One region of the Devosia sp. 1635 genome, then DNA from elsewhere that is predicted to be linked to it. Evidence: predicted binding sites of a transcription regulator. Region 1 holds the regulator's gene; each other region holds the start of a gene.
What was found. Region 1 encodes PhoB, which activates phosphate uptake and scavenging genes when phosphate is short. Its sites were predicted from a motif close to TGTCATNNANCTGTCAT; they were not measured.
Positions count from the first base shown of each region.

Region 2: ugpB (sn-glycerol-3-phosphate ABC transporter substrate-binding protein UgpB) is a predicted target of PhoB. The motif match lies at 1,015-1,031, and genes of this name have one in related genera.
Region 3: HRU92_RS13350 (DUF2794 domain-containing protein) is a predicted target of PhoB. The motif match lies at 2,899-2,915, and genes of this name have one in related genera.
Region 4: HRU92_RS04355 (alpha-D-ribose 1-methylphosphonate 5-triphosphate diphosphatase) is a predicted target of PhoB. The motif match lies at 2,469-2,485, and genes of this name have one in related genera.

Region 1 covers NZ_JABAOM010000002.1:399,282-404,425, reverse strand. Annotated here, with positions in the region: gene HRU92_RS08810 (GumC family protein) at 1-748, shown strand, start outside; gene HRU92_RS08805 (GNAT family N-acetyltransferase) at 755-1,945, opposite strand; gene phoB (phosphate regulon transcriptional regulator PhoB) at 2,051-2,752, opposite strand; gene phoU (phosphate signaling complex protein PhoU) at 2,849-3,556, opposite strand; gene pstB (phosphate ABC transporter ATP-binding protein PstB) at 3,585-4,367, opposite strand; gene pstA (phosphate ABC transporter permease PstA) at 4,450-5,144, opposite strand, start outside.
Region 2 covers NZ_JABAOM010000001.1:740,769-745,912, reverse strand. Annotated here, with positions in the region: gene HRU92_RS03700 (Na/Pi cotransporter family protein) at 1-913, opposite strand, end outside; gene ugpB (sn-glycerol-3-phosphate ABC transporter substrate-binding protein UgpB) at 1,191-2,516, shown strand; gene ugpA (sn-glycerol-3-phosphate ABC transporter permease UgpA) at 2,586-3,470, shown strand; gene ugpE (sn-glycerol-3-phosphate ABC transporter permease UgpE) at 3,481-4,329, shown strand; gene HRU92_RS03680 (sn-glycerol-3-phosphate import ATP-binding protein UgpC) at 4,332-5,144, shown strand, end outside.
Region 3 covers NZ_JABAOM010000003.1:221,830-226,973, forward strand. Annotated here, with positions in the region: gene HRU92_RS13330 (invasion associated locus B family protein) at 1-85, opposite strand, end outside; gene thpR (RNA 2',3'-cyclic phosphodiesterase) at 302-841, opposite strand; gene HRU92_RS13340 (Bax inhibitor-1/YccA family protein) at 1,043-1,813, shown strand; gene HRU92_RS13345 (GNAT family N-acetyltransferase) at 1,913-2,410, shown strand; gene HRU92_RS13350 (DUF2794 domain-containing protein) at 2,491-2,838, opposite strand; gene HRU92_RS13355 (DUF1223 domain-containing protein) at 3,160-3,861, opposite strand; gene HRU92_RS13360 (VOC family protein) at 3,970-4,335, opposite strand; gene acnA (aconitate hydratase AcnA) at 4,462-5,144, opposite strand, start outside.
Region 4 covers NZ_JABAOM010000001.1:867,675-872,818, forward strand. Annotated here, with positions in the region: gene HRU92_RS04330 (Crp/Fnr family transcriptional regulator) at 60-794, shown strand; gene HRU92_RS04335 (hypothetical protein) at 791-1,030, opposite strand; gene HRU92_RS04340 (hypothetical protein) at 1,374-1,595, shown strand; gene HRU92_RS04345 (hypothetical protein) at 1,707-1,931, opposite strand; gene HRU92_RS04350 (cold-shock protein) at 2,106-2,321, opposite strand; gene HRU92_RS04355 (alpha-D-ribose 1-methylphosphonate 5-triphosphate diphosphatase) at 2,646-3,794, shown strand; gene phnN (phosphonate metabolism protein/1,5-bisphosphokinase (PRPP-forming) PhnN) at 3,791-4,339, shown strand; gene HRU92_RS04365 (Hint domain-containing protein) at 4,446-5,144, shown strand, end outside.

The sequences.
Region 1 (5,144 bases):
AGCCGAGGACGCCGTGGCCAAGTTCCGCATTGCGCGGGGGACGATTGGGGACCTGCCGGAGGGCAGCATGGTTGGCAGCCAATTGAGCGACATGGCGGGGCGACGGCTTGCGGCTGAGGAGCGCAGTTCGAGCTTCAGGGCGCGTGCGGCGGTGCTGCGGCAGCGCCTGGCGCTAGGAGGTTCGCTGGTGGGCAGCACGGAACTGGCGGCGGATGCAAGGGGCAGAAGTCTCATTCAGCTCCGGGCCAGTCTGCAGGGACAGCTGGCGCAGCAAGCCAGCAGTTTATCGTTCAACCATCCGAATGTTCTGGGATTGCGGGCGCAGATTGCGGACGTCGATGCGCAACTCGCTACCGCGGCGCGGCACATTGCTGACCAGATGGATCGGCAGGCCGAGACTGAAGCGGCTCTGGCTGCGGCACTGGCGGCCGACCAGCAGATCTTGCAACAATCCGTCGGCGGGGAAGAGCGCGACAGCGTGGCCCTCGCGGCGCTGCAGCGCGATGCGGCGGCGCAACGTAGCGTCCTCGAGCGTTACCTGCAGCAGGCGGAAGCGGCGCGGGCTCAGGTAGACGGGGGCGCTGCATTCCCTGATATGCGCCTGGTGTCGCATCCGGTGGTGTCGAGTGCACCGGTTTCGCCCAAGACCGGGCTGGTACTGCTGGCGGTGATGATCACGGCGGGAGCGCTGGTGTTGACCTATCTGATCGTCACGAGCCTTGTGGCCCGTCGTCCGGCTGCAGGATAGGGTCGATCAGTCGGGTTTTGGCTGGCGCCACTGGCGCAGCTGCTTGGCAAAGCTCCAAAGCTTGTCGTTCTGCTTGATGTGCCGCTTAAGCGCGCGCTTGCCATTAAGGAGGGCGGCGGCGGCAGTGCCCTTAGCGCTTAGCGCAATCGCCGCGTCGTTGATCGGCGTCTTCTGGGTCCAGGAGGTTTTGTAGGCGAAATCGCCCACGCCCATATCGATGCTGCTGATCCCGGCGGCGATAAGATCTTCCACCAGCAGGAACATCAGGAGGCCCACAAGGCTGTATTTGGAGGCCGGCCCGTCCGTGTTGGAGTTGATGTATTGCGAATAATGACAGGGGGAATAGGTGCCTACCGCCGTCGCCACGATTTCCTCGCCGACATAAAGCGCATGGAGCGCTACGGCCGGCTTGTCCTCGCTGGCGCCGGCAATGGCCCCATCCCGGAACAAGGCGCGGAAGTGAGGCTCGGCAAAGACATTTGGCACGCCCATTTGCCGGAATCGCACGGAGCGATGCTCAAGGAAGGCCGCATGGACTTGGTCGATGTGCTCGAGCGTTGTGGCGCGGCGCAAAGTGACGGGACCTAGCGTTTCCTCGAGCCGGCGACGCCCGCGCAGGATATCGACCCGCCGCTTCTTAGGAAGCGTTTCGAGCATGGTGGGCGCAATGTCGGCATAATAGAAATGGTCCGGCGAAGGCTGATGGGGAAAGCTGAGCAGGGGATTGTCTATGCCTCGCCATTGGGCAGGCAGGTGCTCGAAGCTGAGCACATCGACGCCGGCCTCGTCTCGCAACCGGGCAAAGGCCCGGTTCAGCACGGGTCGGGTAAGAAGCGCCGCAGCATCGCGCCGAACAGGCATCCAGTCGCTGTTGCCAAAGGAGGAGCCGGGAATGGCCGCAAAGGTGCAGCCGGCCTTGCGGTGAAGATGCAAGGGAAGCAGGGCGGCGGGGCTGCCATCGAATTCGATCTGTAGGGTGACGAAGTCCGCATCTTCGAGCTGCTGGGCGCGGGCAATCTCGGCAATCCAGTCGAAGCGCTGGTAGGGCGTGAAGATCGCCTCGCGCTCAAGAGCGCGCCACGCCGGCTCGGCAGCGGCGAGGCCGCGCTGCAGGGTGATGCCGCCGCCGGACGTCGTGGAACCCGGAGCCGGCTGGTTGGCAAGCTCGTTGATCAGGCGTTGATCCGTGGTGGTCATGCACTGCCCCGCCGTTCCCTCAAGAAAACAGCGTTAGCAGCCGGCTTTTAACAAACCGCTTGAGCAGATCGTTACAAAATCATCAACAGGCGAGAGCAGGATCGCTCAGGCGGGCTGGGCGAAACGCTCGTCAAAGGCATAACCAGCGCCCCGCACCGTGCGGATCGGATCGGCATCGCGGCCCCGGTTGATCGCGCGGCGCAGGCGGCCGATGTGCACATCAACGGTGCGTTCATCGACATAAACCTCGTTGCCCCAAACGCCGTCGAGCAACTGCTCGCGCGAATAAACCCGGCCGGGATGGCGCATCAAATATTCCAGCAGGCGGTATTCAGTAGGGCCAAGATGGACGTCGCGGCTGCCCCGGCGCACCCGGTGAGTGGTGCGATCGAGTTCCAGGTCACCCAGCTTGAGCGAGGCGGTGACGAGATTTGGGCTGGCGCGGCGCAGCAGGGCCCGCACCCTGGCAACCAGTTCAGGCACCGAGAAGGGCTTGACCATGTAGTCATCGGCGCCGGTCGCCAAACCCCGGATGCGCTCTTCTTCCTCGCCGCGAGCCGTCAGCATGATGATGGGGATCAATGCGGTTTCCTGGCGGGCACGGAGACGCCGGCACAACTCGATCCCGGAAATCTCGGGCAGCATCCAATCGAGCAGGATCAAGTCGGGAACCTTGTCCTTGATATGCTCAAGCGCATCATTGCCGGTTTCGGCCGTGAGCACCGCAAAGCCCTCTGCCTCGAGATTGTAGCGCAGGAGGATCGAGAGGTCTTCTTCGTCTTCGACAACAAGAATTGTGGCTGGCATGGGTTACCCTCCAGTCGGGCTCATTGGCCCGATTGTTCAACTGCGCACTCCCTTTCCCTAGGGGCAGGGTGGCGCCAAAATAAACCTTGGTGCGTGCTATGCTTTGATTTGCGTGCGGTGCAGTTCCTGAACGTCGCCCGTAAGCTGCCGGCCGGTTTGCAGGTAGTAGGCCCGCTCGGCAATGTTGGTGGCGTGATCGCCGATCCGCTCGAGGCTTTTGGCGCAGAACAGGAGGTGGGTGCAGGTGGTAATGTTGCGCGGGTCTTCCATCATATAGGTCAGGAGTTCGCGGAAGAGCGATGTGTGCATGGCATCGACCTCGTCGTCGCGATTGCAAACCTCGATGGCAGCGGCAGCGTCGCGGTTCGAATAGGCATCGAGTGCGTTCTTGATCTGGCCCAGCACCAGCGCCGTCATGTTCTTGACGCCGTTATAGAAGGTGGGCTGCAGGTTCATGCCTTCGAGCTTGAGGGAGCGGCGGGCCAGTTGCTTGGCCATGTCGCCGACGCGCTCCAGGTCCTGGGCGACGTGGATCGCGGTGATGATGGCGCGCAGGTCCGAAGCCATGGGTTGGCGCCGGGCGATCATTGACACCGCCATGTCGTCGATGCGGCGCTGCATGTCGTCGATGCGCTGGTCGGCGATGATGGTGAGGTCGGCCAGTTCGCGGTCAAGCTTGAGCAGCGACTTGGTGCCGTTCTCGATGGCGAGTTCCACCATGCCGCCCATTTCCGCGATGGCCTGGGCAAGCGCGACCAGTTCGTCGCTGTAGGACGTTACGATGTGGTCTTTAGTGGCGGGCATGGCGTTTCCTCCGTTGGTGCCGGGCAAATCAGCCGATGCGGCCCATGATATAGTCTTGCGTCTGCTTGTGGACCGGGTTGGTGAAGATGTCTTCGGTCACCCCTTCCTCGATCAGCTTGCCCAGGTGGAAGAACGCGGTTTTCTGGGACACACGCGCTGCCTGTTGCATGGAGTGGGTGACGATCACGATCGTGTAGTTCTCGCGCAACTCATCGATAAGTTCTTCGATGATTGCGGTGGCGATCGGATCAAGGGCCGAGCAGGGCTCGTCCATCAGGATGACCTCGGGGCCGACCGCGATGGCGCGAGCAATGCAGAGACGCTGCTGCTGGCCGCCCGACAGACCGGTGCCGGGCTCGTTGAGGCGATCCTTGACCTCCTCGAACAGACCGGCCTTGCGGAGCGAGGAGACAACGATCTCGTCGAGATCGGACTTGTTGCGCGCTAAGCCGTGAATGCGCGGTCCGTAGGCGACGTTCTCGTAGATGGATTTGGGGAACGGGTTGGGCTTTTGGAACACCATGCCGATCCGCGCGCGCAGTTCCACCACGTCGAGCGCGGGATCGTAGATGTCTTCGCCGTCGAGCTTGATGGTGCCGCCGACTCGAGCGCCTTCGATGGTGTCGTTCATGCGGTTGATGCAGCGCAGGAAAGTCGACTTGCCGCATCCCGAGGGGCCGATAAACGAGGTCACCGCGCGATCGGGGATGTCGATGGAGATGCCGAACAAAGCCTGCTTGGCGCCGTAGTGGACGGTTACGTCCCGGGCTTCGATCCGGATAGGACGATCCAAGGCGGCAGACGGGTTCATGGCGCTAGTCACTGATTGTTGGGTCAACTTCACCTTACCGGCAAGCATGTCCATTTTCGATGTCCTTGTTGCGTGAGGTCGATCAGACGCGCTTTTCGAGGCGCGAGCGCAGATAGATGGCCGTGCCGTTCAGCACGATCATGACGCCGAGCAGCACCATGATGGCCGCTGCCGTCCGCGGTTCAAAGAAGTTGCGGTTCTCGTTGCCCTGCCAGAGATAGATCTGGACGGGCAGGGCGGTGGCCTGATCGAGCGGGGTAGCGGGCACCTGGGCCACAAAGGCCTTCATGCCGATCAGCAGGAGCGGCGCTGTTTCACCAAGGGCGTGGGCGACGCCCAGAATGGTGGCCGTGAGGATGGAGGGAAGCGTCACCGGCAGTACATGATGGAACACCATCTGCGTCTTGCTGGCCCCCATGCCCAAGGCGGCTTGGCGCAGGGCGGGGGAAACGCCCAGCAGCGCGCCACGGGTCGCGATGATGATGGTGGGAAGCGTCATCAGCGTCAGCACCAGACCACCAACCAAGGGAGCCGAGATGGGCAGGTGCATGTAGTTGATGAAGACCGCGGCGCCGAGCAGACCGAAGACGATGGAGGGCACGGCGGCGAGGTTGTTGATGTTGACCTCGATGAAGTCGGTCAGCCGCGACTTGGGCGCAAATTCCTCGAGATAGATCGCCGCGGCGACACCGATAGGAACGGCCAGGACGATCACGATCAGCATCATGTAAAGGGAGCCCACAAAGGCGCCCAGCAGGCCCGCGGAGGCCGGCGCGG
Region 2 (5,144 bases), on a different contig from region 1:
AGCGTTCGGTCAGGCGGGCAACAAGGCCGGTTAGCGGCAAACCCAGCACCAGAACGGCGAAGTTGAAGCCGATATGGAGGATGCTGGCCTGGAGGCCGACACTGCCTGGAATAGCGTCAAGCAGATGGGGCAGCAGCTGGACCAGCAACAGAACGAGGATCGCAGCGCCGCCGCGGAATGCCAGCGCGCCAACAGCGATGCGGCGGGCCCGCACATCGGCGGCCCGGGTCATGCTCCAGGAGATCAGCGTGCCGCCCAGATTGGCGCCGAGCACAAAGGCGGTGGCCACTTCGAGCGGGATAAGGCCGGTGGCGCCAAAGGAGATGATGACGAGAACGCTGGCGACGGAGGAATAGGACGCCCAGGTGATAAGCGCGGCGACAAGGAAACCGGTCCAGAGATCGCCCTGCAGATAGGTGATGACCGAGCCCAGCGCGCGGCTGTCGCGCCAGGGGGCGGTGGCTTCCCCCACCATTTGCAGCGACAGGAGCACAAAGGCGATGCCCAGCACCATGCGGCCGAGCTGCTTGGTGCCGCGGCTTTGGCCGCGCAGGAACAGCATGCCGCCGATGATGATCAGCGGGGGCATGAGGAGGGTGAGATCAAAGGACAGGATGCTGGCCACGAGCGCCGAGCCGAAATAGGCCCCCAGCATCAGTGCGAGGCCCGTGCCGCCTTCGAGGAGCCCGCCGGCAGCAAAGCTCGAGGCGAGCGCGGCAACGGCAGTGGAGCTTTGCAGGGCAACGGCCATGGCAGTGCCGGCAGCGGCGGCGCCGATGCGGCTTTTGTTGGCGTAAGCCAGCAAACGCTTAAGCTGGGGCGAATAGGCGCGCTCAACCGCGGTCCGCACCATGCGCACTGCCCAGAGCAGCAGCACGATGGCGGCTACCAGATGCACTGCGATGAAATACAAACGACGCCTCCTTGAGCGGCCAAATGGCCAGCCCCTATGATGTTCACATGAACCCCAGTGATGCAACTGCTTGGGGCAAAACCGCGAATGACGCTGTGCGCTGTCATAAAACGGTTAGGTGCTCCAACTAGAAGCCTAAGCAGGCTGCAGCAAGGCCATCAACCCCCCTTCTTGAATGTTCAAATGAGCATTTCAGTTTGCAAAGGAAGAATCGATGCTATCAAGTGGTGCCAAGCTTGGGACGAAAAGCTCCCAGCGCAATAACATGGGAGTGAGCATGTTCAAAAACGCTTTGCTGTTGTCTGCAGGACTGGTCGCCGTGATGTCGGCAACACCGGCCTATGCTCAGACCGAAATCACCTGGTGGCACGCCATGAGCGCCGAACTCGGCGAAAAGCTCGAGGAAGTGGCGCAGGGCTTCAATGAAAGCCAGACCGAGTACAAGGTCACGCCCGTCTTCAAGGGCACCTATCCCGAAACGCTCAATGCCGCAATCTCGGCATTCCGCGCCAACGAGCAGCCCGCCATCGTGCAGGTTTATGAAGTTGGCACCGGCACGATGATGGCTGCCCAGGGCGCCGTTTATCCCGTGCACCAGCTGATGACCGACAAGGGCGAGCCGTGGGATCCGAGCGCCTTCCTGCAGCCAGTTGTCGGCTATTATTCGGACACCGAAGGCAACATCCTGTCGATGCCCTTCAACTCGTCCACGCCGATCTTCTACTACAACAAGGACGTGTTCGAAAAAGCCGGCCTTGATCCGGAAGTCGCGCCCAAGACCTGGGCGGAAGTGGAAGAATTCTCGCGCAAGATCGTCGATTCCGGCGCAGCCAAGTGCGGCCTGACCACGGCCTGGATCACCTGGATCCACACCGAAAACATGTCGGCTCTGCACGATCAGCCGTTCGGCACGCTCGAAAACGGCTTTGGTGGCGCCGCTTCCGAGCTGACGTTCAACAATGAAGCGGTCGTCAAGCATTGGGGCAATCTCAAGAAGTGGGCTGACGAAGGCCTGTTCCAGTATGGCGGCCCGGTGGGCGGCAACGATTCGCAGCCCAAGTTCGTGGCGCAGGAATGCGCGATGTTCATGAACTCCTCGGCTGGCCGCGCTGGCGTGATCCGCAATGCCGTGGACTTCGAAGTCGGCTTTGCGCCCCTGCCCTATTATGACGACCTGATCGACGAGCCCAAGAACTCGATCATCGGTGGCGCCACCTTGTGGGTGCTGAACGGCAAGTCCGACGAAGTGTATTCGGGCGTCGCCAAGTTCTTCACCTATCTGAGCCAGCCCGAAGTGCAGGCCGATTGGCACCAGTTCACCGGCTATCTGCCGATCACCACGGCAGCCTATGAGCTGGGCCAGGAGCAGGGCTACTACGCCAAGAACCCGGGTTCAGACATCGCCATCGAGCAGATCATGCGCGGCACTCCCACAGCCAACTCCAAGGGCGTGCGCTTCGGCAACCTGACCCAGGTCCGCGATGCCGTGGACGCCGAGTTCGAGGCCATGCTGGCCGGCCAGAAGACCGCCCAGGAAGCACTGGACAGCGCCGTGGAGCGCGGCAACGCCATCCTGCGCGATTTCGAAGCCAACAACAGCTAATCCGCTACCGTCAGGAAGACCCGCGCCAATGGTGCGGGTCTTCATCCGAGGCCCAGCCAGCGAGCCCCAATGCAGTCCAAACGCACGATTTTCCCCAACAAACTGCTGCCTTACGCGCTGCTGGCGCCGCAGCTGATCATCACCATCATCTTCTTCCTGTGGCCCGCGGCCCAGGCAGTCCGGTCGAGCTTTGAACGCGAAGATCCGTTCGGCTTCCGAACCACCTTTATCTGGTTCCAGAACTATACCCGGCTGTTTGCCGACCCCGGCTATCTGCGCGCGGCCTCCAACACGGCGGTGTTCGCAGTCGGCGTCACCATCCTCTCGATGGGCGTGGCGCTGTTGCTGGCTGTGGCGGTTAACCGGCTGTTGCGCTCGGGCAAGTTCTACACCACGCTCCTGGTCTGGCCCTATGCGGTGGCGCCGATCGTTGCGGGTATCCTGTGGTGGTTCATGTTCAACCCCACGATCGGCATCGTGCCCTATCTGCTGGATGCGTTCGGTTATCGCTGGAACCACCGGGTGAACGGCAACGACGCCATGATCCTCGTGATCATCGCGGCCAGCTGGAAGCAGATTTCCTATAACTTCCTGTTCTTCGTGGCGGGTCTGCAATCGGTGCCGAAATCACTGATCGAGGCGGCCGCTATCGATGGCGCCGGCCCGTTCAAGCGGTTCTGGACCATTGTGTTCCCGCTGCTGTCGCCGACGACCTTCTTCTTGATGATCGTCAACATCAATTACGCCATGTTCGACACTTTCGGCATTATCGACGGCACCACCGCCGGCGGCCCTGCGGGCGCCACCAACACGCTGGTGTACAAGGTTTATGCCGACGGCTTTGTTGGCCTCAATATCGGCTCGTCGGCGGCCCAGTCCGTGCTGCTGATGCTGATCGTTATCGCTTTGACCGTCGTCCAGTTCCGCTGGGTCGAACGGCGCGTGCAATACTAGGAGGCCGGTCATGGTCGAAAACAGGCCTTTCCTCAATATCCTCACGCATCTGCTGCTGATCGTCGGCGTTGCCGTGGTGGCGTTCCCGGTCTACCTGGCTTTCATCGCCTCCACCCATGGCGCGGACGCGTTCTCGCGTGGGCTGGCGCCCATGCTGCCCGGGCCGCATATGATCGACAATTATGCGCGGATGCTCACCAACGGCCTGTCTTCGGCCGGGGCGCCGCCGGTCTGGATGATGCTGATCAATTCCACGATCATGGCGCTGACCATCGCCATCGGCAAGATCGCCATCTCGATCATCTCGGCCTATGCGATCGTCTACTTCAAGTTCCCGTTCCGCCTGCTCGCCTTCTGGATGATCTTCATCACCCTGATGCTGCCGGTGGAAGTGCGCATCATGCCCACCTTCAAGGTGGTGGCGGATCTCGGGATGCTCAACAGCTATGCCGGTCTCACCATTCCGCTGATCGCTTCGGCGACCGCGACGTTCCTCTTCCGCCAGTTCTTCCTGACTATTCCCGATGAACTGATGGAAGCGGCGCGGGTGGATGGCGCGGGTCCGATGAAGTTCTTCCGCGACATCCTGCTGCCCCTCAGCCGGACCAATATCGCCGCGCTATTCGTGATCCTCTTCATCTATGGCTGGGTGCAGTATTTGTGGCCGCTGCTGGTGACCACCGACACCGGCTATTACACCATCGTCATGGGCATCAAACGGCTCGCGGCCAGTGCCGACACCGATCCGTACTGGAACCTCGTCATGGCAGCGGTGATGCTGGCCATGCTCCCTCCAGTGCTCGTTATCCTTCTCATGCAGCGCCTGTTCGTCAAAGGCCTGGTCGAAACGGAAAAATAGATATGGCAACCATCAACCTAGTCGACCTGCAAAAGAGCTATGGCGGCGATGTCATGGCGGTCAAAGGCATCAATCTCAGTGTCGCCGATGGCGAGATGATCGTGCTGGTCGGCCCCTCCGGTTGCGGCAAATCCACCCTGCTCCGCATGGTGGCCGGGCTGGAAACCGTCACTTCCGGGCGGATCGAGATCAATGGCCGCGATGTGGTCAAGGCCGAGCCTGCCGAGCGCGACATCGCCATGGTGTTCCAGAACTACGCGCTTTATCCGCATATGACGGTGCGTGGAAACCTGGAATACGGGCTCAAGAACCGCGGCACCCCGCGCGCCGAGATCGACCGGCGCGTCAAGGAAGCCGCTGATATCCTCGAGATCGGGCCAATGCTCGACCGCAAGCCACGGGCATTGTCGGGCGGGCAGCGCCAGCGCGTCGCGATGGGCCGCGCCATTGTGCGCGAGCCATCCGCGTTCCTGTTCGACGAGCCGCTCTCGAACCTCGACGCCAAGCTGCGCGTGCAGATGCGGGTGGAAATCCGCCGCCTGCAGCGCCGGCTCAAGACCACCAGCCTTTATGTGACCCATGACCAGCTCGAAGCCATGACCCTGGCCGACCGGCTGGTGGTGATGAATGGCGGGCTGGTCGAGCAGATCGGCACGCCGACTGAGGTTTATGACCGCCCGGCAACGCTGTTTGTCGCGAGCTTTATTGGCTCGCCGCCGATGAACCTGATCCCCATCGCGGCCCTGGCCGGCGCCGAAGGCTTCCACGCGGGCAATCTGCCGGCGAATACCGACATTGTCGGCCTGCGCGCCGAC
Region 3 (5,144 bases), on a different contig from region 1:
CCTGCTGCGCCTGCGCGACAGGGGCCAGAGCCATGACCGCGCCGACCGCGAGCCCAAACACAAGGCTACCGGTTTTCAACGTCATCGCCAAATCTTCCTCATCTTTGAAGGTACGCATCTAGTGGGATTTGCTGCTCGCAAGCTTAAGCCCCACATGGTTACTAAGGTGTCAAGCGCCGCCACGCCCCAGCGCTAGCCATCAAGTGAGCGGCAATCGTGACGCTAAAAAGGCGCGGGGCAGCGGCAATGACGTGCTTTGCAGGTAAAGGGTCAAGCTCGCGTTAACACTGCCGTGAGCGGCTCACGCTTCGAGCGAATAACTTTGCTCGACCACATAGGGGCCGCCACCCACCGAGTCACGGCTGGAAAACAGCACAAAGCGCCTGGGCGTGAATTCAAGCGGCTCGAAGCGCCCGGCCTCGGCGATAAAGCGGGCCACCTCCTCGGGCGCCGAGCCGCGCAACCTGGCCAAGGTTATATGGGGCACGAATTTGCGGCCCTCGGCGGGAAGGCCGGCGCGCTGCAGCACCCGCTCCTGGGCCGCCTGCAGGCGGCTGAGCGCCTCGCTGGGCTCAACTGCGGCATAAAGCGCGCGCGGCTTGGCCCCCCCAAAGGCACCCAGATGGGTCAGCCGCACCGGAAAACTCAGAGACTGGCTCAACCGGTCGAGGCTGTCGGCGACTTCATTGGCGGTGCCATGATCCACATCACCGATGAAGCGCAGGGTGATGTGGTAATTCTCGGCATCGATCCAGCGCGCGCCGCTGAGGCCGCCGCGCTTGAGCGACAGGGCAAAGGCGATATCGCCGGGAACTTCAAGGCCAGTAAACAGCCGGGGCATGAGGCCTCCTTTGCCCGCGGGCAGGCAAGACAATCGCAGCCAGCCTAGCATAACTGCCTGAGAGGGGCAGTCGAATCGTCGCGGCTGGGCGAACAGGGTTGTAAAGGACTTCTCCCCCATCCATATTACCGATCAAGTGGCGCCCAACAACGCCCTCGGCGGGAGGAAACCGCCTTATCCGTCAGTGAAAGGATAGTGCATATGGCTGAATATGACCGTCAGACCCTGAATGCGCGGGCCGGCTCGGCCTTAGCCATCGACGAGGGCCTGCGCAGTTACATGCTGCGCGTCTACAATTACATGGGCATTGGCCTGGTGGTAACTGGCCTTGCGGCCTGGTTTGCTGCCGCCGCTGCCATCACCACCAATCCAGATGCCGCCGTGGCCCAACTGGCCAATGGCCAGTATGTGACCCAGTGGGGTTACCTGCTTTATGCCAGCCCGCTGCAGTGGGTCGTGATGCTCGCGCCCCTCGCCTTCGTGATGGTGCTGAGCTTTGGCATCAACAAGCTCTCCGTGCCCGCCGCCCAGGCCACTTTCTGGGCCTTCTCGGCGATCATGGGCCTGTCGATGAGCTCGATCTTCCTGGTTTACACCGACGCTTCGATCGCCAAGGTGTTCTTCATCACCGCGGCAACCTTTGGCACGATGAGCCTTTATGGCTACACCACCAAGCGTGACCTGACGGCGATGGGCTCTTTCCTGATGATGGGCCTGATCGGCCTGATCATCGCCTCGATCGTCAACATCTTCATGCAGTCGAGCATGATGGAGTTCATCATCTCCGCTGTCGGCGTGCTGATCTTTGTGGGCCTGACCGCCTATGACACCCAGAAGATCAAAGAAAGCTATGCCGAGCACCATGGTGCCGACACGCTCGCCAAGAACGCCATCATGGGTGCGCTCTCGCTGTATCTGGACTTCATCAACCTGTTCATGATGCTGCTCCGCCTGTTCGGCAACCGCGAATAATTCCGACCCGCGGCCCTGGGCCGCGGATTTCGATGGACACTGTTTGGGGACCGCAGTCATAAAGGCTGCGGTCCCTTTGCTTTGTCGAGTTGACGTATCGTGTCCGACTTCCGCCTGCGCCCGTTCGAGTGGTCCGATGTGCCCGCGATCACCCGCATCTACCGACATTATGTCGATCACACCGCCATTACCTTTGATACCGAAGCGCCCGACGAAACGGCCATCGCCGAGAAATATGCGGGCCTCTTGCGCTTGGGTCATCCGGTGATCATCGCCGAGCGCGCGGGCAAGCCCATCGGCTATGCCTATGCCAGCTTTTATCGGCCCCGCGCGGCCTATCGCTTCACCTGCGAGGATTCGCTTTATCTCGATCCTGCCGAAACCGGGCGCGGCATCGGCAAGGCAATGCTGAGCGAGCTTCTGACGCAGTCGCGGGCCTTTGGCTTCAAGCAGATGCTGGCGGTGATCACCGCCGATACGGCCAACTCGGTCGGCATCCACGAGAGATTTGGCTTCCACCGCGTCGGGTATTACGAAGCGGTTGGCCTCAAATTCGACCGCTGGCACGACATCGTGCACCTGCAACTGGCGCTTTAATCAGGCAGCTTGTTAAACCGATGAGCCTGAGCAACACCCGCTGAGGCGCGGCTGCAGTCCGCCGGACCGGCAACAGGCGGTTAACCCACCACCGCCAGTTGCGGATCGAGCACGCGGAGCACCTGCGCCAGTTCGTGGCCGCGCTTCAAAATGCGGCCCTGCTGGTTGGTAACGGCATATTGCCCCTGGCGATTGCGCAAGCGCGGGGTTTTCTCGATCAGGTAAAGTGGTCGCTCGGACACGCGGGCATATACCGAAAACACTGCCCGCTCGCGCAGGAAGTCCATGGCGTAATCTCGCCACTCGCCCTGCCCGACCTTGCGGCCATAAACCGACAGGATCAGCGCCAGTTCCTTGCGGTCAAAGGCAACAATGGCTGGGACCTTGCTGGGCTGCGGACTGGGCGGCGCCTCGGCCTGATGCACCAATTCGAGCTTCACCGGCTTGCTGTTTGGAACACGCGCTTGCACGCTTGGCCTCGCACTCCTTGTTGCAGAACCGTCATGATCGCGGCATTCGACCGGCGATGCAAGCGCTTCACGGCACCGCCATCGCCCTAGGCCAAAATACCCCATTTAGGCCACACTGCTTCCCTTTGGCTGCCCCATTGCACCGCGACAGTGTCATCGTTGCCCCAAGGCTGGTGGCTGGCCGACCGAGCCCCCCGAAGAACGCCGCCACCAGTTCCTCCAAAGAGCAGTCAACTTCTCCCGTCCCTGGTTTCCAGCGGCGGGAGATTTGTTTGGGGGTCAGCGCTCGTAGGACGCAGCGCCCAGAATGGCTCCTGGCAGCCCATTGCGGTCTTCCTGCACGATCACGGCGATGCCGTCGCCCGCTTCGGCGGCAAGTTCGGCCAATGGCAGTTTGAAACGAGCGCCAGCCTTGCCTTCCCACATGCCCAGCATGTGTCGGCCGGTGACCACCTGGGTATAGCTCATCGCCTTGCCCGCGTTTTCGCCGCGCTCGATCTGCACCTGCGCCTGGCGCAGATAGGTGACGAGCCAAACCACTGCATCGGCGGTTCCGGCACGAGGGCCGATCTCGACCTCGAGCATGCCGGCATCGCTTTCGATATCCACCGGCAGGGTCAGGCTGGCCGAGCGAATGGCGCTATGCACTTCGGCGCGGTGCGAGCCCACCACATCCTGCTTGCCGTTGACCACCATCTGCGGCGTGTAGATGCGCGGCGTGCCCCAACTCTTGGCATAGGCGCGCTGCCGGTCGGAATTGGCCGGATTGCCGAAAGTGTCCTTCCAGCCCACATAATCCCAATAATCGACATGAAAGGCGAGGGCGATCACGTCCTCGTCTCGGCCCAGGCTCGACAGCAGCGCATCGGCCGGCGGGCAGGACGAGCAGCCCTGGCTGGTAAACAATTCAACCACAGCCTTGGGCCGCTCGCGCAGGCTTTCGGCCTGGCTAGAGGGGGCCATGGCCAGAAGTGCGATCATCGCCATGATTACGGCGGGGGTGCAAGGAGGAACCATCCCCAAGTTGTAAGCCACAGATTGGTTGGCCCGCCAGTCAAAACGGGGTGACAAATACCGGCTCGGTTAACCTTAGGCGGGAGCGTGGCAGACCAGCTCCAGGTTATTGCCGTCGGGATCGAGCACAAAGGCGGCATAATAATCGGGACCGTAATTGGGCCGGAGCCCCGGGCCACCATTGTCGCGGCCACCTGCGGCGAGAGCGGCGGCATGGAATGCATCCACGGTCGCGCGGTCGGGGCTGCGTAGGGCGACATGGACCGGCATCGCGCCGTCGGCTGCGGTCAGCCACAGATCGGCGGGTTCGCCCGTTCCGCCCAGCCCCGCAACCCCGGGATAGGCCGCTTGCTGGCTATAGCCGAGCGGAGCCAATGCTGCCTTGTAAAAAGCCAGCATCGGCTCGAACTGCCCGGTGACAATGCCCAGATGATCGATCATTTTTTCCACTCCATTTGCGTATGGCGGAACCCTCGCAGCCCCTTGCGACAAACCCTGTCAGCAGCAAACGAAAATGGCGGCCCCCAAGGGCCGCCATCAAGAATTATCTGGCGCGGGAATGAACCCTTATGCGGCCACGAGGCTGCGCAGCACATAGTGCAGGATGCCGCCATTCTTGTAGTAATCGAGCTCGTTGGCCGTATCGATGCGGCAACGGGTTTCGATGATAAAGCTTGTGCCGTCGGCGCGGGTGATCTTGACCGGCACAATAGCACGGGGAGCCAGGTTTTCCACCCCGACGATGTCGATGGTTTCGGTGCCGTCGAGCCCCAGCGTCTGCCAGCTCTCGCCGTCCTTGAACTGCAGCGGGATCACGCCCATGCCCACAAGGTTGGAGCGGTGAATACGCTCGAAGCTCTGCGCGATCACGGCTTTAACGCCCAAGAGATTGGTGCCCTTGGCCGCCCAGTCGCGCGATGAGCCCGTGCCATATTCCTTACCCGCAAAGATCACGAGCGGCGTGCCCTGGCCCTGATAGGCCATGGCCGCATCATAGATCGGCATCTGCGAGCCATCGGGACCCTTGGTGAAGCCACCTTCAACGCCCGGCAGCATCTGGTTCTTGATGCGGATATTGGCAAAAGTGCCGCGCATCATCACCTCATGGTTGCCGCGCCGGGCGCCATAGGAGTTGAAATCGCGCGGGGCGACCTGGTGCTCCTGCAGATATTGGCCCGCCGGGGTGGAGGGCTTGAACGAGCCGGCCGGGGAGATGTGGTCGGTGGTGATCGAGTCAAGGAACAGGGCCA
Region 4 (5,144 bases), on a different contig from region 1:
GCTGCAACTAGGCTAACCCTCTGGTCGGCGCTGTTTGTCCGCGCTGCCCGGGGGATCCCATGAAAGCAGAAACCGGCAACCTGTTCCGTAAGCTGGAAGCCATTGGTGAACTGACCGAGGAGATGAAGGCGGCGATCGACGCCATGCCCCTCCAGGTCAAGTCGCTGGCCAAGGGTGAGCACGTCGTCAGCGATGGCGAAATCTCCCGGCATAGTTGCCTGCTGCTCGAAGGCATGCTGCACCGCCGCAAGCTGACGCCCCAGGGCAATCGGCAGATCCTTTCCATCCACATCCCGGGGGATGTGCCCGATCTGCACAGCTACCATCTCAAGAAGATGGACCATGACCTGGTGGCAACGGTCGACTGCCAGGTAGCCTTGATCGCCCACGAGGACATCGGGCAGGCTATCCACGCCAGCCCGGCGCTGAGCGACCTTCTCTGGCGCGAAACCCTTATCGATGCCGCCACCTTCCGCGCCTGGATGACCATGATCGGCCAAACCCAGACGCTTGCCCGTGTCGCCCATATCCTGTGCGAGCTTTATGTCCGCTGGGAGATGATCGGCGACCTCGAAGGCGGGCCTTTTCCCTTCCCGCTAAGCCAGGACGAAGTGGCCGATGTGATCGGCGCCAGCATTGTCCTTGCCAGCCATAGCTTGCAGGCCCTGCAGCAGCGCGGATTGGTCAGCCTGGAGGGGGGCAAGGCGACCGTGCTCGATTGGCCCGCCCTGCGCGACCTCGCGCAGTTCGAACCCGCCTACCTCTATTACCTCCACGAGACCCGCAGGCGCTAAGCCTGGCCCGGCCGCTTGATCGTCAAGCTGATGGAGAGCTCCAGCAGTCGCTCCTGGTGCTCGTCTCGCACCCACATGGTGATGCTGCCCGGCGGCGAGGTGGGAATCAAATCGCGCACCATCTCGGCCAGCGCCTTCACAGCCTCATCCTCCGCGGCCTGTTCGTCGCGCAGGTTCGTGCCTTCCGAGTCTTCGTGGAAGCTCCCGTCATCGACGTCGAAAAAGAAGCGCTGCATCACAAAGGCACCCTGTGTAGCCCGTCAACGAAGATGGAGCAGGCCAGTTGCTGAATTAACCTGCGCCGGGCTCGGGTCTTTGCACCACGCCAAGCAAGCTTGTGCGGCTAAGGTCCTGATTATTCTCCTATCGTGAAATCCGGCCACTGCCCATGATTTAGGTCAAGCAATCGTGAGCCGCAAAGTGATACCAATAAAGGGGCTCCGAAGCGGTGCTCGCCGCCGCGGGTGCTTTGCCCAGCTTGGGCTTTCCTGTGGGCAACTTATGGTTTCGCAACTCTTGCGGGTGACGCCGAACCGCCAAAAGCGCACTGTGCCGAGGCAACGCACCGGGGCCGATACGATGCACCTGCTACCCCACACCATGCAGACCATTCTCGACGAGCAACCCGCATCAGCCGATTCGGTGACGGCGCAAGCAGTGTCGCGGCTCGAGCAGCGCTTTGGGATGACGGCAGCGATGTCGCTCAATGCCCGGCTGCTGGCCGAGGCACTCAATGCCGCCCTTTCCGATCCCCACACCCGCAGCCTCTTGCAGGCACCAGGCACGGCCGGCGCGGTTTAGCGCTGGCCCGGACCGGCGCTCCAACGGCAAAAGCGCCCCGCAGAAGCCTGCAAGGCGCTGAACAGCACGGCACTGGATGTTATCGGGGCGGAGCCCTCTGCAGGCCCGGGCTTAAAGCCCCTGCAGATCAGCCTCGGCGACGACGCGCTCGCGACCGTCGGAATCATCGTGGACGCGGTACTGAAATTCGCGGCCTTCAAACGGCAGCAGGCGCAGCACGACGCATGGCGTCGCCGCCTTGCCTGCGCGCACATTGCTCAGCAGCATCAGCCGATCGCCGGTGCTGTAGAGATGGTTGACCTGGCGGGCAACGGGGGCAGGGATGCTACGGGCCATCGGCGCAACATTATCAGTCACCGCAGGCACAGGGGCAGCAGCTGCGGAACCCCGGCTGCGCTTCATTGGCACTGCGATACTTTTCAAGTTAGCCGACACAAGAGCACTCCCGCCTGGAACAAAACAAACACCGGGATGTGCCAGGCGGCGCACCCCGGTGCTAAAGTCTTGGGCTTAGCTCAGCAGCGACAGATTGGCTGCCGAAACCTTGCCGTCACGACCGGTTTCCAGTTCGTAGGAAACCTTGTCGTTTTCATACAGGCCCTGCAGGCCCGAACGCTCTACTGCCGAGATGTGGACGAAAGCGTCCTTGCTGCCATCTTCAGGCGAAATAAAGCCGAAGCCCTTGGTGGTGTTGAAGAATTTTACGGTACCATTGATGGTTGCCATGATGAAGTCCTTTGAAAGCCCGAAGCACATGCAAGCGAGCGCTCCCTTGGGCGACATGCGCAAGGGTGATAACGTTCGCAAGAAAGAGAAGGGAGCCAGGGCCCGGAGAACCGGAAGATCAGGCAGCCGACGATTGGCTGTAAACGTGTAACCCTTGTATGACAGTCAATGGTGTTCAAAGCAAGGCCGCATGTCCGCCGCGCCAAACCGGGCCAGTTAGGCCCCGGGAAGCGGCTGGCGCTTTAAAGGCTGGCGACATGCCGGCGGCCCAACTACCATCATATTATTCCGGCCTTCTTCCGGCTTTTCACTGCGGACCTTTCCATGACCACAGCCTTCCCGGCAGACCTTGTTCTCAACAATGCACGTATGGTGCTGGCCGATGAGGTGATCCAGGGTTCCCTTCGTGTTGTGGACGGGCATATCGCCGAGATCGGCACCATAAGTGCATCCGGCACGGATCTGGAGGGGGACTACCTGATCCCCGGTCTCGTGGAACTCCATACCGACCATCTCGAAACCCATTACGCCCCGCGTCCCCGCGTGCGTTGGAACCCTGTCGCGGCAGTGCAGGCCCATGATGCCCAGATCGCCGCTTCGGGTATCACCACCGTGCTTGATGCCATTCGCGTTGGCACCGACGAGCACGCCGATGTCGGCCTGGATGAGTCGCGCATTCTGGCCGGGGCGATTGCGGCGGGGACGCGGGCAGGGCGCCTGCGCGCCGAACATCACGTCCATCTGCGCTGCGAGGTTTCCGCACCCGATTGCCTTGAGAGCTTTTTGCAGGTGATGGACGATCCCCAGGTGCGCTTGGCATCGTTGATGGACCACGCGCCGGGCCAGCGCCAGTTCGTCAAGGAAGAGGTTTATAAGTCCTATTACCAGGGCAAGCTCAAGCTCAGCGACGCCGCGCTCGAGGAGTTCACCACGCGGCGCAACATCGAATCGCAAACCTTTGCCGGCCGCCACCGCCGCGCCATTGCCGATCTGTGCCAAAGCCGCGCCATCGTGCTGGCCAGCCACGACGACGCGACCTCAGACCATGTGGAAGAAGCAGTGACGCTCGGCACCCATATTGCCGAATTTCCCACCACGCTGGATGCGGCGCGCGCCTCCCGTGAGGCGGGCATGGCGATCCTGATGGGCGGGCCCAATGTGGTGCGCGGTAGCTCCCACTCAGGCAATGTCTCGGCCCGCGCGCTGGCCGCCGCCGACCTGCTCGACATCATCTCCTCGGACTACATCCCTTTCAGCATGTTGCAGGCCGCCTTTGCCCTCGCCGACGGCCCCGAAGGGGTGAGCTTGCCCAAGGCTGTGCAACTGGTCACCAAGCGTCCGGCCGCCGCCATCGGCTTTGATGACCGTGGCGAGATCGCCGTCGGCAAGCGCGCCGACCTGGTGCATCTGCGCATCGAAGACGGCATCCCGATCGTCCTGACCGTGTGGCGCCAAGGTCGCCGGGTGGTATGACCGGCACCTTCGTCGCCGTTGTTGGCCCCAGTGGCGTCGGCAAGGACAGTCTGATCCGCTTCGCCCGCGATCGGCTGGGCGATAAGATCTGTTTCGTGCGCCGGGTCGTTACCCGCAGCGCCGATGGCAATGCCGAGGATCACGACACGCTTGATCCCGAAGGTTTCATGGCCGCCGAAGCCCGCGGCGATTTCGCGCTTAGCTGGGCTGCCCACGGCCTGCGCTACGGTCTTCCGGTCGCGCTGGAACATGAACTCGCCAGTGGCCGGGTCGTCGTCGCCAATCTCTCCCGCGGCGTGTTGCCAGCGCTGCTGCAGCGCTATCCCACCGCGGTGGTCGTCTCCGTGGTGGCTGATCGCCCGGTGATCGCCGAGCGGCTCCTGCGCCGCGGCCGGGAATCACCGGCCTCGGTGGAGCGACGCCTCGCGCGCCGCATCGAGTGCAACACCGTGCCCGCCAACGCCGTCGTCATTGACAATTCGGGTGAGCTTTCCGTTGCCGGCGCTCAATTCGTGACGCTGCTGCAAGAGCTCGGCGGGCGGTGAACTAAGCTATAGTAAGTACGGGAAAGTCCAGCTTACTCCAATGTTTAACTGTGCGTGATTCTGCACCTCTATACAGTGTTCTGTAGTTACGAGAGTAGGCAGCAGCATGGATCTTCCTGGCATCGGCAGACGTGAGTTTCTCGCCAAGGCAACCCGCACTTTCACCGCTACGCTCCTGGCCGGCTCGCTCGCAGCTTGCGGGTCGGGCGGGCACCGGCGCAGCGCCCGGTCCCGCTCCGTGATTGGCGGTGGGGCCGCCGACACTGACGCCGTCTCCTGCTTCCTGCCCGGCACGCGCATCGGGACCGCCAAGGGCACTGTTGCCGTCGAAACCCTGCGGATCGGCGATCTCGTGCAAACCGCTTCCGGCACTCAGCCCGTCAAATGGATCGGGCGCAGCCTGCGCCATCGTCCCGCCGCCGGCTGGTCGCTCACGATGCGGCCGGTTCGCATCCGCCGCTCGGCCATGGCCCGAAATGTCCCCAGTCGCGACCTGCTGGTCTCGCGCGAACACAGCCTCTTTCTCGACGGCGTGCTGATCCCCGCCTATCAACTCATCAACGGCACCACCATTACGGAAGAGCCCTGGGATCATTCCCCCACACTCGAGCTGTTCAACATCGAATTGGCCGAGCATCAGGTGATCTTTGCCAATGGCGTTGCGGTCGAAACCCTCCTCGCCAATAATGGCCGTGACCAGTTCGACAATGCCGCCGAGTATGCGCTTCTCTACGGCCCGCACACTGCAATCACCGCCAAATACGCCCGCGTCATCCGCTATGGTCGCCGCCGCGACCGTGCCCTC